DNA from 3 places in the Aminobacter sp. BE322 genome. Region 2 is predicted to be linked to each of the others. Evidence: predicted binding sites of a transcription regulator. Region 2 holds the regulator's gene; each other region holds the start of a gene.
The links. Region 2 encodes LexA, which represses DNA repair genes until DNA is damaged. Its sites were predicted from a motif close to TGTTCNNNNTGTGTTCNG; they were not measured.
Positions count from the first base shown of each region.

Region 1: the regulator LexA is predicted to act here: its motif matches at 1,378-1,395, upstream of recA (recombinase RecA).
Region 3: the regulator LexA is predicted to act here: its motif matches at 1,388-1,405, upstream of J2X50_RS02430 (ATP-dependent helicase).

Region 1 covers NZ_JBNPXB010000003.1:10,723-12,990, forward strand. The annotation lists gene recA (recombinase RecA) at 168-1,253, opposite strand; gene J2X50_RS06115 (carbohydrate kinase family protein) at 1,641-2,268, shown strand, end outside.
Region 2 covers NZ_JBNPXB010000001.1:122,694-124,961, forward strand. The annotation lists gene J2X50_RS00585 (molybdopterin molybdotransferase MoeA) at 1-608, shown strand, start outside; gene lexA (transcriptional repressor LexA) at 715-1,431, shown strand; gene J2X50_RS00595 (ComEC/Rec2 family competence protein) at 1,789-2,268, opposite strand, start outside.
Region 3 covers NZ_JBNPXB010000001.1:490,053-492,320, reverse strand. The annotation lists gene J2X50_RS02430 (ATP-dependent helicase) at 1-1,348, opposite strand, end outside; gene J2X50_RS02425 (dienelactone hydrolase family protein) at 1,611-2,268, shown strand, end outside.

The DNA.
Region 1 (2,268 bases), on a different contig from region 2:
AACCCCGGACGCCCAAGAAGCCGGAAATCCGGCATTTGCAGGCCGTTCGGCCGGCGAAACCGCCTGGCCCAAACGAAAACCGCCGGCACGAAGGCCGGCGGTCATCCCTGGAAGCTGTAGTCCTAGCGGGAGGCGGCGGAAACTGCGCCCTCTCGGCCGCCACGCGCTCACATGGCGCCGGCATCGTCCTCGAAGTCTTCGCGCGAGCCGTTCTCCAGGAACTTCTCGGCGATCAGGCCGGCATTCTGGCGCAGCGCGGTCTCGATCTCGCGCGCCGTCTCGGGATTGTTGCGCAGGAACTGCTTGGCATTCTCACGCCCCTGGCCGAGGCGCTGCGAATTGTAGGAGAACCAGGCGCCCGACTTCTCGACGACACCGGCCTTGACGCCGAGGTCGATTAGCTCGCCGGTCTTCGACACGCCCTCGCCATACATGATGTCGAACTCGACCTGCTTGAAGGGCGGGGCCAGCTTGTTCTTGACGACCTTGACGCGGGTCTGGTTGCCGACGACCTCGTCGCGATCCTTGACCGAACCGATGCGGCGGATGTCGAGGCGGACCGAGGCGTAGAACTTGAGCGCGTTGCCGCCGGTGGTGGTTTCCGGCGAGCCGTACATGACGCCGATCTTCATGCGGATCTGGTTGATGAAGATGACCATGGTGTTGGAGCGCGAGATCGACGCGGTGAGCTTGCGCAGCGCCTGGCTCATCAGGCGAGCCTGGAGGCCCGGCAGCGACTCGCCCATCTCACCCTCGATTTCGGCGCGCGGGGTGAGTGCCGCGACCGAGTCGACCACCAGCACGTCGATGGCGCCCGAACGCACCAGCGTGTCGCAGATCTCCAGCGCCTGCTCGCCCGTATCGGGCTGCGAGATCAGAAGGTTTTCGAGATCGACGCCCAGCTTGCGGGCATAGACCGGGTCGAGCGCGTGTTCGGCGTCGACGAAGGCGCAGATGCCGCCCTTCTTCTGGGCCTCGGCGACCGTGTGCAGGGCGAGCGTCGTCTTACCGGAGCTTTCCGGACCGTAGACCTCGATGATGCGACCGCGCGGCAGGCCGCCGACGCCGAGCGCGATGTCGAGGCCGAGCGAACCGGTGGAGACCGTACCGATCTCGACAACCTGCTCGTTGGCACCGAGCCGCATGATCGAGCCCTTGCCGAAGGCGCGTTCGATCTGCGACAGCGCCGCGTCCAGAGCCTTAGATTTGTCCACCGAATTGTCCTCTACAAGCCGCAACGAATTCTGCGCCATGATACATCACCCCCTGGTCATCAATGAAGGCCGCTCGATCCAATGTCGAGGTAAATTTGTATCTGTTTTGTTCTCATTTGGCAAGAGCACCCAACATTTTGATATATAACAATAATTGGTATCGTGTTCTTTTTTCGTTTTCTGCCGGAGCGTGATGCGATGTCGCATGCCGCAACGAGGTTTTCCGCCGCCAGGCCGCGCAAACGCGATTCGTTGCCCCGGTTGCCGCTGCGGGCAAGGAACACTGTCGCGGCGGGCATTCCGACGAATGCGATTCCGCCGCCGTGGCTGTTTTTCCCGGCCACATTCGTGCGACGCCAGACGATTCCGTCTGGCTGCAAAATGCTCTAAGTTCGCCGCCTGGATCGACTACCGGACAATGCCTGCATGAAATCACCCAGAATCCTCGCCGTCGGCGGCGCGCATGTGGACCGTCGCGGCCGGATGACCGCCCCCTTCGTTCCGGGCGCCTCGATCCCCGGCGCGATGCGGGAGGATGTCGGCGGCGGCGCATTCAATGCCCTGCGCGGCGCGGTGCAGCGCGGCGCCAGCGGCACGATGATGTCGATGCGCGGCGGCGACGCGGCGGGCGACGCGGTCGCAGCCGCGATCGCTGCCAGCGGCATCGAGGACCTGTCGGCGATCTTCCTCGACCGCGCCACGCCCAGCTACACCGCGCTGCTCGACCGCGACGGCGACGTGGTGGCCGCACTTGCCGACATGGAGCTCTACGAACTGGCCTTCGCCAAGCAGCTCAGGCGCGCCAAGGCGCGCGAGGCGGTGGAAGGCGCGGATGCCGTGCTGTGCGACGCCAACCTGCCGGAAGCCGCACTCTCGAAGCTCGCCGAGATTGCGGGCAAGCCGCTGTTCGCCATCGCGATCTCGCCGGCCAAGGCGGTGCGGCTCGGACCGATCCTCGACAGGCTGTCGTGCCTCTACATGAACCGGCGCGAGGCGGCGGTGCTGGCGGGCATCGCGACCGACGCCACGCCTGAGGAGTTTATCCGGGGCCTGC
Region 2 (2,268 bases):
CGTCCAACGCCTACGGCGTGGCGGCCATTGCCCGCTCGGTCGGCGCCCGCGTCCTCGATCTCGGCATAGCGGCCGACAAGACCGGATCGATCTCGGCACTCGTCCGGCAGGCGCTCGACGCCGGAGCCGAGGTGATCGTCACCCTCGGCGGCGCCTCGGTCGGCGACCATGACCTGGTGCACGGCGTGCTGACCGGCCTCGGCATGAAGCTCGATTTCTGGAAGATCGCCATGCGCCCGGGCAAGCCGCTGATGTTCGGACGGCTCGGTGACACCCGCTGCATCGGCCTGCCCGGCAACCCGGTGGCGAGCCTCATCTGCTCGCACCTCTTCCTGAAACCGGTTCTGGCGAAGCTCGGCGGGCGGCCCTATGCGCCGGACATCCGCGAGGCCGTGCTCGGGGCGCCCATGAAGGAAAACGACCTGCGCCAGGACTACGTGCGCGGCGTGGTGCGCAAGACCGACGCCGGCCTCGTCGCCGTGCCCTTCGGGGTCCAGGACTCGTCGATGCTGCGGACACTGGCCGACGCCAATTGCGTCATCATCCGCGAGCCCTTCGCAGCGGCCGCCGAATCTGGCACTGGCTGCCTGGTGCTGATGCTGCGCTGAGCGCCCCTCGGCGCCTTCACCAAAATTTAATCGGTTGCGGAACACAACTGGAACATATAGTGTTTGTTCCGGGTTTGTTTTTCTTTCGATTCCCTTGGGGGCAGCGATGCTGACGCGCAAACAACACGAGCTTCTGCTGTTCATCCATGAGCGGCTGAAGGAGGCGGGCATCCCCCCGTCCTTCGACGAGATGAAGGAGGCGCTGGACCTCGCTTCCAAATCGGGCATCCATCGCCTGATCACCGCGCTCGAGGAGCGCGGCTTCATCCGGCGCCTGCCGAACCGCGCGCGCGCGCTGGAAGTCATCCGCCTGCCCGACTCGATCGCGCCGGGCCTCAACGCCGCCAGGAAGTTTTCGCCCAGCGTCATCGAAGGCAGCCTGGGGCGCAAGCCCGAGCCGTCACGCGCGCTTTCGGCCGGCAATGACGACGATGCAGGCGCGGCGGTCGCCATCCCGGTGATGGGACGCATCGCCGCCGGCGTGCCGATCGACGCCATCCAGCACAGGACGCATTCGATCTCGGTGCCGCCGGACATGATTTCGGGCGGCGAGCACTATGCGCTCGAGGTCAAGGGCGATTCGATGATCGAGGCCGGCATCTTCGACGGCGACACGGTCATCATCCGCAATGCCAATAGCGCCAATCCGGGCGAGATCGTCGTTGCCTTGGTGGACGACGAGGAGGCGACGCTCAAGCGCTTCCGCCGCAAGGGCGCCTCGATCGCGCTCGAGGCCGCCAATCCCGCCTATGAAACCCGCATCTTCGGCCCCGACCGGGTCAAGGTACAGGGCAAGCTGGTCGGGCTGATCCGGCGCTACTAGGGCAATTCCAGGAAAAGTGCGCAGCGGTTTCCGTCCGGAATTGCTCGGACCAAAGAGATGGAGCGTCTTCGCGGTCCGATGAATGGAGGAAATGCCCTGATCCCGCCTCGGGCCGGTCGGGATCGTCATCTTTCTGGGTTGCAGCGAGGCCGGGCCAGAGCGGCGGGCATTCCGACGAATGCAATTCCGCAGCCAAGAGCGTTGCCGCTTTTGATCGAAAAGCCAAAACGGCCTATCTCTTTGGTCCGAGCAACTCCGACGGCAAACCGCCTCGCATTTTTCCGGGAATGGCTCCCGCTGCTTTTTCTTGGCCTTGTTCATGCGACGCCCGACGATTCCGTCGGGCTGCGAGATGCTTCATGGCGCGGCCTTCTCCGGCGGCGGCTTTGCACGGTCCCGGCGGAATGGCGGCAGTCCGCGTGCTTCGCGCGAGAATGCCCGGTGCTCATGCCACGGCCGGTAGGGCGCGGCTATCGCCTTCTGGATTTCGATTTGACGGACCGCCGCCTCTCCTTTTTCAGGCAGGTACGCGGCGACGCTGCCTAAACGCGCCAGGTCGCGCTTGCTGACGACGGTCGCCGCCGAATTCGCGCAGGGAGCCCGCGCCGTCGCATCGTCGATCACGATCAGGCTCGCCACGGCGCAGGCACGCTTGGCTGCCGCCGCATTGCCGGCATGGGCGATCACGGCGCCTGAAGGGTGCTCGATGGTGCAGAGGCCACCGTCGCAAACGAAGGCTTCCCTGCGGTCCGCTTTTTCTCCTCCTTCCTGGGGCAAGGCTGGCTCGCGCGGCGTCGAAGCATCCGACTTTGCGATTGCGGCCGTTACGGTCGAAGG
Region 3 (2,268 bases), 370 kb from region 2:
GGGCGACGACGCGGAAATAGGCCATGGCGTCGCGGACTTCCTGGCGCTCGTAGAAGCGCGGGCCGCCGATGACGCGGTAGTTGAGGCCGAGCGTGACGAAGCGGTCCTCGAACTCGCGCATCTGGAACGAGGCTCGGACGAGGATCGCCATGTCGTTGAGATTGTGCTTCTGGCGCTGCAGCTGCTCGATGGTCTCGCCGACGGCGCGGGCCTCCTCCTCGGAATCCCAGGCGGCGTGGACGTGGACCTTGGTGTCGTCGGGGTCGGCCTGCTCGGTGAACAGGGTCTTGCCGAGGCGACCCTCGTTGTGCGCGATCAGGTGGGCGGCGGCGCCCAGGATATGTGCCGTCGAGCGGTAGTTGCGCTCGAGGCGGATGACGACGGCGCCCGGGAAATCCTTGTCGAAGCGCAGGATGTTGTCGACCTCTGCGCCGCGCCAGCCATAGATCGACTGGTCGTCGTCGCCGACGCAGCAGACGTTCTTCTGCCCCGGGGCTCCCGTTTCCTGCGCCAGCAGCCGCAGCCACATGTACTGGGCGGTGTTGGTGTCCTGGTACTCGTCGACCAGGATGTACTTGAAGCGCTTGTGGTATTCCTTGAGCACGTCCGGGTAGGCGCGGAAGATGCGGATCGGATGGCACAGCAGGTCGCCGAAATCGCAGGCGTTCAGCGTCTGCAGGCGGTCCTGGTAGGCCTTGTAGAGCTCGCGGCCCTTGCCGTTGGCGAAGGAGCGTGCGTCGCCCTCGGGGATCTCGGACGGGCCGAGGCCCTTGTTCTTCCAGCCGTCGATCATCATGGCGAACTGGCGCGCCGGCCAGCGCTTGTCGTCCAGACCCTCGGCCTGGATCAACTGCTTGATGAGGCGGATGACGTCGTCGGTGTCGAGGATGGTGAAGTCGGAGCGCAGGCCGGCAAGCTCGGCATGGCGGCGCAGCATCTTGACGCCGATGGAGTGGAAGGTGCCGAGCCAGGGCATGCCTTCGACCGCTTCGTCGATGAGCAGGCCGATGCGGCTCTTCATCTCGCGCGCGGCCTTGTTGGTGAAGGTGACGGCGAGGATTTGGCTGGGATAGGCGCGCCTAGTTGTCAGGATATGGGCGATGCGGGTGGTGAGCACGCGCGTCTTGCCGGTGCCCGCGCCGGCGAGCACGAGCACGGGCCCCTCGGTGGTCTCGACCGCCTGGCGCTGCTCCGGGTTCAGGCCCTTGAGATAATCGGGCGCAGACGGTGCCTGGCGGGCGGCCATGGCGCGCGCGGCGATGCCGCCCGGTGCAGGCGCACCAGCGGACCGGGGTGGCATCCCACCGGGCTCGTCGAAGAACGGCATGTCGTCCGGAAAACCTGACATTGCCCCGAATGTAGTGATTCGGGGCGGAAAGGCCAGCCACGTCTCTGTTTTGTTCCGCTTTGTGCCCGGCTTGTCGGCGGCCGGGCCTCCGGCAGCGGGGCGGGAATGCGGGGCGATCGACCCGCTCCGCAACCGTGCCGCCAGCGCGGGGTGGGCACGCCCGACCGTGGCAATTCCGGCATCCGGATCACGCAACAGTGAGAGCAGGCAAGATTTCGCGCGCTAAATTCCTTGCCGTTACAGGCAAGACAGGGAGCGCGACATGACCGGACCTGCCATCACCCAGGCGATGATCGACGCCTATGACGAATATACCCACCTGACGCTCGACCGGCGCGGCTTCATGGAGAAGCTGACCAAGCTCACAGGGACGGCCGCGGCGGCGGCGGCGATCGCGCCGATGCTTGCGGCCAACCAGGCGCGAGCCGCAATGGTGGCCGAGGACGACTCACGGCTGAAGGGCGAGGACATCAGCTATCCGGGCGGTACGGGCGAGATGAAGGGCTATCTCGTCAGGCCCGCCGACCAGTCGGGCAAGCTGCCCGCCGTCATCGTCATCCACGAGAACCGGGGACTGAACCCGCATATCCGCGACGTGGCGCGCAGGATCGCGCTCGAAGGCTTCGTCGCGCTCGCGCCCGATTATCTGTCGCCGCTGGGCGGAACGCCCGCCGACGAGGACAAGGCACGCGAGATGTTCGGCGAACTGGATCCGGCGCAGACGGTGGCGAACGGCGTGGCGACGGTTGCCTTCCTCAAGGCGCACGAGCTTTCCAACGGCAATGTCGGCGCCGTCGGCTTCTGCTGGGGCGGCGGCACGGTCAACCTGCTTGCCATCAATGCGCCCGACCTCAAGGCCGGCGTCGCCTATTATGGCGCCCAGCCCAGGGACGAGGCCGCCGTCTCCAGGATCAAGGCGT